DNA from 2 places in the Streptomyces sp. NPDC052043 genome. Region 1 is predicted to be linked to the other one. Evidence: riboswitches for the same ligand, from Rfam matches in the RefSeq annotation. Region 1 holds a riboswitch; the other holds the start of a gene.
What was found. Region 1 has a riboswitch for fluoride ahead of ettA (energy-dependent translational throttle protein EttA). Riboswitches for the same ligand answer to the same signal wherever they lie in the genome.

Region 1 (4,206 bases):
GCGGACGAGGTCGAGCCAGGCCTCGCGGCGCCGGGTGTCGAGGCTCGCCCAGGCACCCAGCGTGTCCGGCGGCCCGGCGAGCCACCGCTCCCAGATGGGCCGGGCGTATTCGGGAACCGGTGTGAAGAACTTTCCGTCGAGCTCCACGTCGATCAGATCCATCCCGTAGGAGGATGGGCGCCAGGCGCTGACCTTGGTCCACAGCACCCGATCGGTGAGCGGCTCGCCCTGGTCGTCTTGTATCTCCAGGGCAGCCCCCTCCAGGTCCAGTGCCCGCCGGGTGCCCTTCAGCAATGCAGCCCGCAGCTGATCACCCTGGGCGAGCCCCCGCAGGACGAGCGGGGGCGCCACCTGTTCGGGCGGCAGGACGCGGGCGAATTCCCGGCAGGAGCCCAGCCATCGGTGCCCGTCGTGCACTCGGACAGGACCCCTGTGTCCCTCGGGCGGCCCTTCGTAGTCGTCCAGACCGGTGAGCACGAGACTGCCGGTCCTCAAGAGCGGCCCTGGGCTCTCCGCGTCCTCCAGCAGCCAGGGCTCGAGTGCGTCGTCGTCCGGCACCAGCCATACCCGACTGCCGACCCAGCCCCGCACCTCGGCGCCTTCCGGTACCCAGCCGAACAGTTCATACGTCCCGCGCTGGGGCTCCCCGAAGAATCCGTCCACTACTGCGCACACACCCCAGACGTGGCCGTGCTCTGTCTCCCTCAGCGTGTACCGCCCATGCCCGCGATGGTCCCTGTCCTCACGCACGGTGGTCATCATGCCCGGACAGGGCTTCGCGACGAAGGCATTTTCTATGGCGGTCGCACCATGTCCACTGACGCCGGCGGAGGAACAAGCAGAACGCAAGTTCAGCTCGGCGCAACGGCGCGAAGCCCCCGGGGATCCCCCCCCCCCGCAGCGGTCATGGTGCCAAGTTGAGCCGTGTGATGATGCGCGAGAAAGTGATCGGCCCTGGGGTGGGGCCGGGTGCATAAGAAGGGTGGGGCCCCATCGTGGGCAAGGGCGGGGAGTCCATACCGGACGAGGAGTGGGATCGCTTCCTTCGTGACGCCGAGGCGGGGGCCAAGGACGCGCCCGAGGAGCCGTCGGCGCGGGCGCGGATGGTGACGCGGCGGCTGCGGGAGGAGACCGACCGGCCGGAGCCGTGGCGGAGTCGGCAACCGGCCCGGCGGCAAGGAAGCAAGGCCTGGTACGCGTTCGGTCTGCTGGTGGCCGCCGCCCTGCTGGTCGTGGCGCTGGATCCGGGGCGGGTGGCTGGATGGTTCGGAGGTGGAGGCGGCGAGAGTGCTCCCCTCGCCGCGGAGTCGGCACGTCCGGATCAACCGCCGCCGACGGAAGCCGCAGCCCAACGTCCCACCATGGAGCAGCCGTTCAGGGGGTCGCCCGCGGCACAGTGGGGTGACGGGACCGCTGGGATCGGCCTGCCCGAGGCACGAGCGACCGGCTGGATGAGCAAGGGACAGGTCACGCAGGCGCTCGAGAAGACCCAGGACTTCCTCGCCGCGTCCAGTCTGGATCCCCATGTGCTGCGCGGGGAGCGGCCGGGGAAGGCGATCGCGTTGATCAATCCTCATCAGCAGGACGTCCAGGACTACCTGGCGACCTCGTTCCGCACGCCCGGCCGGGAGAACGATCCTCTGCTGCTGTTCAGCCGGTTCGACAGGACGAAGGTCCGGCTTGTCGGGGATGTGGTCAGGACACGAGGGCGGATCACGTACCGAGAGGGCGAGCGCGGTGCGGTCGAGGTGACCACCGATGTCACGTACGTGTATCCCGTCGTACGCGCCGCAGCGGGAAGCGACGAGGTCGCGCGCACCATCGTGCGCCGCGAAGTCGTGATGAGCTGGGACGACCCGGCGAAGGTCGTCATCGAACCGGGTACGTTCTCCCTCGTCTCCTACAAGGTGGACACCACCAACGGTGGCTGCGGCACCTTCACCGGCTACCTCACCCCAGAGTTCGACGCGGAGCGCGCCGCCTCGCGTCCGGGAGACGGCCCCGAGGTCGACCCGTACGACCGGAGCGCCTCGATGGAAACGCGCATGCGGGAGGCCGGCGATGCGGGGTGCGGGACTGCCACACGGTCGTGAGCGGCGGGTGCGGGGAGTCAGAGGCTCGCTCTTGGCCTGCGGTGATCGTCGCCGAGCGCAGCGGGCGGGCCACGCGCCGGCCCGCGGGGGCCGGACTGGCAGGACCGCCCGCGGCGGGCGCACCATGGGGTGAGGGGACATGGGCGATGAGGCTCGCCCCTGACCGCACCTTGCGTGCTGATGGCCTCTGCGAGCAGCGGCCGCCGTGCGGTGGCCCGGTATGGAGGCATCGCGGATGTACGTGTACACGATGCGCAAGGCCCGCATGGCCCACGGCGACAAGGTCATCCTCGACGGCGTGACCCTCGCCTTCCTGCCCGGCGCCAAGATCGGCGTGGTCGGGCCGAACGGCATGGGGAAGTCGACCGTTCTGCGGATCATGGCCGGGCTGGAGCGGCCGACCAACGGCGACGCGTTCCCCGCGCCCGGCATCAGCGTCGGCATCCTGGAACAGGAGCCGACGCTGGACGACACCACCACCGTCCAGGGCAACGTCGAGCAGGGCGTGGCGCAGATCCGGGGCATGCTGCACCGCTACGAGGAAGTCACCGGCCGCCTCGGTGACACCGAGGGCGACGAGATGGGGCGGCTGCTCGACGAGCTCGGCGGCCTCCAGGAGGCCCTGGACCACGCCGGCGCCTGGGACCTCGACTCCCGTCTGGAGCAGGCGATGGACGCCTTGCGCTGCCCGCCGCCCGACACCCCCGTGCGGGAACTCTCCGGCGGTGAGCGACGCCGGGTCGCACTGTGCCGGCTCCTGCTGTCGCAGCCGGACCTGCTGTTGCTGGACGAGCCGACCAACCACCTGGACGCCGAGTCCGTGGCCTGGCTGGAGCAGCATCTGGCCGACTACCCGGGCACGGTCGTCGCGGTCACCCACGACCGGTACTTCCTGGACAACGTGGCGCAGTGGATCCTGGAGATCGACCGGGGCCACGCCTATCCGTACGAGGGGAACTACTCCACGTATCTGGAAGCCAAGGCGGCCCGCCTCCAGGTGGAGGGCCGCAAGGACGCCAAGCGGCAGAAGCGGCTCGCCGAGGAGCTGGCGTGGGTGCGCTCTGGCGCGAAGGGGCGGCAGGCGAAGTCCAAGGCGCGGGTGCAGCGGTACGAGGAGCTGGCGGCCGAGGCGGCGAAGACCAGGAAACTGGACTTCGAGGAGATCCAGATCCCGCCAGGACCGCGCCTGGGGAGCCTGGTCCTGGAGGCGGACCACCTCACCAAGGGCTACGGCGACCGGGTGCTGATGGAGGACCTCTCCTTCTCCCTGCCGCGCGGCGGCCTCGTCGGCGTCATCGGCCCGAACGGCGTCGGCAAGACCACCCTCTTCCGGATGATCGTCGGCCAGGAGCAGCCCGACGCGGGCCTGCTTCGTCTCGGTGAGACCGTCGAGATCTCCTACGTCGACCAGAACCGCGCCGGTCTGGACCCCACCAGGTCCGTCTGGGAGGCCGTGTCCGGAGGACTGGACCACCTGCGCGTCGGCGATGTGGAGATGCCCTCGCGCGCCTACGTCGCCACCTTCGGCTTCAAAGGCGCCGACCAGCAGAAACCCGTCGGCATCATGTCCGGCGGCGAACGCAACCGCCTCAATCTGGCGTTGACGCTGAAGCAGGGCGGCAACCTCCTCCTGCTGGACGAGCCGACCAACGACCTCGACGTCGAGACGCTCGCCTCCCTCGAGAACGCGCTGCTCGGCTTTCCGGGGTGCGCCGTGATCACCGCGCACGACCGGTGGTTCCTGGACCGCATCGCCACCCACATCCTGGCCTGGGAGGGCGGCGCGAACTGGTTCTGGTTCGAGGGCAACTTCGCCGACTACGAGGCCAACAAGGTCGAACGGCTGGGGCCGGAGGCGGCCCGCCCGCACCAGGTCACCCACCGCCGTCTGGTCCGTGGTTGACCGGCCCGACAGGAGCCTTCGCCATGACGCACCTCGATCAGGAGGCGGTGGCGGCCCTCCGCGCCGCCCAGCTCACCGTCATCAACGCCACCTGGCACCTCTGCGAAGAACAGGCGGTCGAGCGGTTGGCCCACGTGCGCGGCCTGGCCTGCACCCCGCTGTTCCCCGGGCACCCGGTGATCCGGGTCGTCACCTGCGACGGACGGCTGC
Region 2 (4,206 bases), on a different contig from region 1:
TCCGCGGTGCGTCGCACCAGGCCCGCACGCTCCAGCCGGGTCACGAGCTGGGTCATGTTGGGCTGGGACACGCTTTCCGCCCGCGCCAGCTCGGTCAGCCGGTACGGGCCCTCGCGGCCCAGCCGGGACAGTGCCGAGGAGGCGGCGGTGCTCAGTCCGCCGGCGGTCGCGCTGCGCCGCACGTAGCGGACCAGCTGCTCGACGGCGATCATCAGGTCCTCGGGCGACGCCTCGGGGTCCACTGGGTCCATAACCCGCTTATGCATAAGTGCATTATGCACTTAGCTGTAGGACGAAACAAGATTCCGCGGTTCCGTGACATCCGTCACGCCCAAACCCGCAACTAGGCGTCCGGCATAGTAGGCGCCCCTCAAGTGACATATGGGATATGTCCGCCTTCGTGCAGGCAGCGCGCCGCAGCGACACTCCGACGCATCACTCCCCCGCCGTCGGCGCTCATTCCGTGCCATTCAGGACTCCTGACCGGGCGTCAGGAGTGCGGATACCGCGAGGAGGCGGGAACAGCACGTTCACGTTCGCTTTCGCAAGGACTTCGCGAAACTACGAGGTGAGGTAGTACCGAGGGCCCTTTGCGCCCTTTGCGGAGCCGTCCCAAGAATGACGACCCCCACCCCGAGCGAGGTCACGCATGGGCACGCACCGCAAGAAGCAGCACTACCGGCGCATAGTCGTCGCCGCCGTCGCCGTGGGCGCCGTCGCCGTCCCTTCCACCGCACTGGCCTGCACCGGCAGTACCGCCGCCCCCGGAGGCAGCAGCCCCTCCTTCGGCGCCGGAAACCAGCCGGGCGGATCCAGTGGATTCCAGCCGGGTGGACCCGGCTGGGCCTGGCACGGCCACCCCTTCTCCCCGATCAGCCCCGCTTCGCCGGCCGAGCCGTCCGCTCCCGCCGAACCGAGCGCACCGGACGCCGGAGCACCCGCCCAACCGAGCGCGCCGGACGCCGGAGCGCCCGCCCAACCGAGCCCGTCCAAGGACACCAGCACGTCGTCCGGGGCCACGGACCGCATCGTGGAACTGGTCAACTCCGAGCGCGCCAAGGTCGGTTGCTCGGCCCTGACCGTGAACGACAAGCTGGCCAAGGCCGCCCAGGCACACAGCGAGGACATGGCGACCCAGCAGAACATGTCGCACACCGGGTCCGACGGGTCCAACCCGGGCGACCGGATCACCCAGGCCGGCTACAGCTGGCAGAGCTACGGCGAGAACGTCGCCTACGGCTATGCCACTCCGGAGCAGGTCATGGCGGGCTGGATGTCCAGCGCCGGCCACAAGGCGAACATCCTCAACTGCTCGTTCAAGGAGATCGGCGTCGGTCTCGCCCAGCCCGGCAACTACTGGACCCAGGACTTCGGAGCCGCCCGCTGACCCGCGGCGGGACAGCGGCTTCCGCCCCTCGGCGGCCACGTCGTTCGGCGCGGACCGGCATTCACGCCGGACCGCGCCGAACGTGGGCCACCCGGTCCCCACAGCGGGCGGCCGCCCGCCACCGGGCTGGCGGGTACGTCCCGCACGGGGGCACCATGGACGGTGACGGGCGATGAGGCTCGCCTTGACCGCACGTCCGTGCCGATGGCCTCTGCGAGCACGGCCGCCGCCCGGCGGCCCGGCTGCGGAGGCGACCATGGCCCTGCCCCACCGCCGCGAGCGAACACCGGCACCACGTACCGGGCCCCCCGCCCCCGCCCGGGGCGCGGCGCTGCGCTTCGTGCTGCTCATCGGCGGCGTTGAGCATGTTCTCGGACTTGACATCTCCCCCAGCTGAAGCAGGGGGATTCAACCCTCACGGGTTGAGGTTTCTGCTTCATCGACAGCAGCCGACCCGAACAAGCGGCGAGGACTGGTGTGCCAGTCATCGGTCTTACGCCAGCTCCACAGACCTGACATCCCGCCAGCCCGGCGGTAGGCCCGGCCAACTTGGTTCTCGCCGCCCGGGCATTTCGGAACCTATCACCCGTCTGGCAGCCATGGCTGCCAGACGACGAATTGCCCTGGCGGCGATTCGTCTTTCCCTGCCCTGCTCCGCAGGAGTCCGATTCATCCCGCCCTGAAGGACGGGGTTCCTCGGAGGAGATCCGATGCGCACCCCGGCCCGCGACGCGATGCTCGCGCACGCCACCGCCGAGCTGGGCCGCGGCCGGGTCTACGGCGTACGGGAGGCCCTCGACGCCGCCGGCGCGACGGCCGGTCCCCTCGTCATGGTCGGGGTTCTGGCCCTGCACGGCGGTTGCCGCCTCGGTTTCGCCGTGCTCGCCGTTCCGGCCGTCCTCACGCTCCTCGTCCTGGCCGGCGCGTGGCGGCGGTACCCCGATCCGGCGGGCCTGGACACCGCCGAAGGCGTGCCCGGCCGGTGGGGCACCCCGAGGGCCTTCTGGATCTACCTGGCGGGCATGGGACTGATCGCCGCCGCCTACGCCGACTACCCGCTCATCGCCTACCACTTCGGCCGGGCCCATGTCGTCGCCACCCCCTGGATTCCCGTGCTGTACGCGGGCGCCATGGCCGCCGAGTCGGTGGCCGCCCTGGTGCTCGGCCCCGCGTTCGACCGGTGGGGCGTACGCACGGTGGTGGGGGCGACCCTGCTGACGGCGTGCTTCCCGCCGCTGGTCTTCCTCGGCGGCGCGGTACCCGCGGTGATCGGTGTGGTGCTGTGGGGACTTGGGGCGGCCGTTCAGGAGTCCGTGGCCAGGGCCGCCGTCACCGGCATGATCGGCCCGGACCGGCGGGCCTCCGCCTTCGGCCTGTTCGACACCGGCTTCGGACTGTGCTGGTTCGCCGGCAGTCTCGCCCTGGGCGCCCTCTACGACCGTTCGGTGACCGATCTGGTGGCCTTTCCGGTCGTGCTGCAACTGGCCGCCGTCCCCCTGCTGCTGGCCGCGCGGCGGCCGACGAACGGCGGTGGGGCGGGCCGGCCGGGAGCTGCACCGGCGACCGGCCGCGGGCGTGCCCGGCACGACGCCGGGTCGCGGACCTGGTCACGGTGTCGACGAGGCCCGTTCGGCGTAGGCTGGATGCTGCTACGGCGGTCCGCCGGGCACATGACGAGCGCGCCCAGCGCGCCGGTGACGGGGCTCACCGCGACCGCGGCACGACGCCGCTGACGGTCCCTGGTCCAACGGATGCGACCGGGAGGAACGATGCCCGCGCCGACCGACCCGCGCTCCCCGTCCGTGGCTCCGCCGCCTCTACCCGCCCGGCAGGTACGGCCGGCGAGACGGCCTCCGCCGTCAGGAGGACACCATGGAGTTCGACGTGATCGTGGAGATCCCCCAGGGATCCCGGAACAAGTACGAGATGGACCACGAACTGCACCGCATCCGGCTGGACCGGTTGCTGTTCACCTCCACCCAGTACCCGGCGGACTACGGCTACATCGACGGCACGCTCGGCCGCGACGGCGACCCGCTGGACGCGCTCGTGCTGACCGGCGAGCCGACGTTTCCGGGCTGCACCATCGAGTGCCGGGCGGTGGGCATGTTCGCCATGAGGGACGAACAAGGCCCCGACGAGAAGGTCCTCTGCGTCCCCGCCCACGACCCGCGGTACGCACACGTGCAGGACATCGACGACATCCCCGTGTTCGACCGGCTGGAGATCACCCACTTCTTCGAGGTGTACAAGGACCTGGAACCCGGCAAGTCCGTCGAGGGCTCGCACTGGGAGGGCCGCGAGCAGGCCTACGCGGAGATCGACGCCTCCCGTGCCCGCGCCGCCGCCGCTGAGCGCAGGCCCGTCCACGGCTGAGGGGCGCTCCGGGGGCGGTCCCGAGGGGCGGAGGAAGGCGCGGAGGAAGGCCATGACGGTGCGGACCCGGCTGGGCGCCAACGCCGTTGTCGGTGGCGGCGGGTGGCTGCCGGTCAGGCGCCGGTGGGGGCCAGGACGATGTCGAAGCGCGCCTTCGACCAGGTGCCCTCGATCGGGCGGCCGTCCGGGGTGGCGGTGCCGGGGGCCTGCTGTTCGAAGTCCTTGACCAGCGACTCCTTGACGCCGAAGACGCTGTCGCGGTCGAGCAGTTCGTCGCCGCGCACGAAAATGTGCGTGACGAGTCGCCGGTGGCCGTCCGCCGTGACCATGAAGTGCAGGTGCGAGGCGCGGTACGGTGAGCGGCCGACGGCCTGGAGCATCCTGCCGACCGGCCCGTCGTGCGGGATCGGGTACGGCGTGGGGGTGATGCCCCAGAAGCTGTA

Region 2: it holds a riboswitch for fluoride, as region 1 does, so the genes downstream of both, ACIHCX_RS35990 (MFS transporter) here and ettA (energy-dependent translational throttle protein EttA) in region 1, are expected to answer to the same signal.

What each region holds. Positions count from the first base shown of each region.
Region 1 covers NZ_JBIUBT010000002.1:590,947-595,152, reverse strand. Annotated here, with positions in the region: gene ACIHCX_RS07275 (barstar family protein) at 1-762, opposite strand, end outside; gene ACIHCX_RS07270 (hypothetical protein) at 996-2,093, shown strand; fluoride riboswitch at 2,227-2,290, shown strand; gene ettA (energy-dependent translational throttle protein EttA) at 2,329-3,996, shown strand; gene ACIHCX_RS07260 (hypothetical protein) at 4,020-4,206, shown strand, end outside.
Region 2 covers NZ_JBIUBT010000021.1:95,168-99,373, reverse strand. Annotated here, with positions in the region: gene ACIHCX_RS36000 (MarR family winged helix-turn-helix transcriptional regulator) at 1-266, opposite strand, end outside; gene ACIHCX_RS35995 (CAP domain-containing protein) at 650-1,387, shown strand; fluoride riboswitch at 1,547-1,608, shown strand; gene ACIHCX_RS35990 (MFS transporter) at 2,098-3,120, shown strand; gene ACIHCX_RS35985 (inorganic diphosphatase) at 3,260-3,763, shown strand; gene ACIHCX_RS35980 (dioxygenase) at 3,877-4,206, opposite strand, start outside.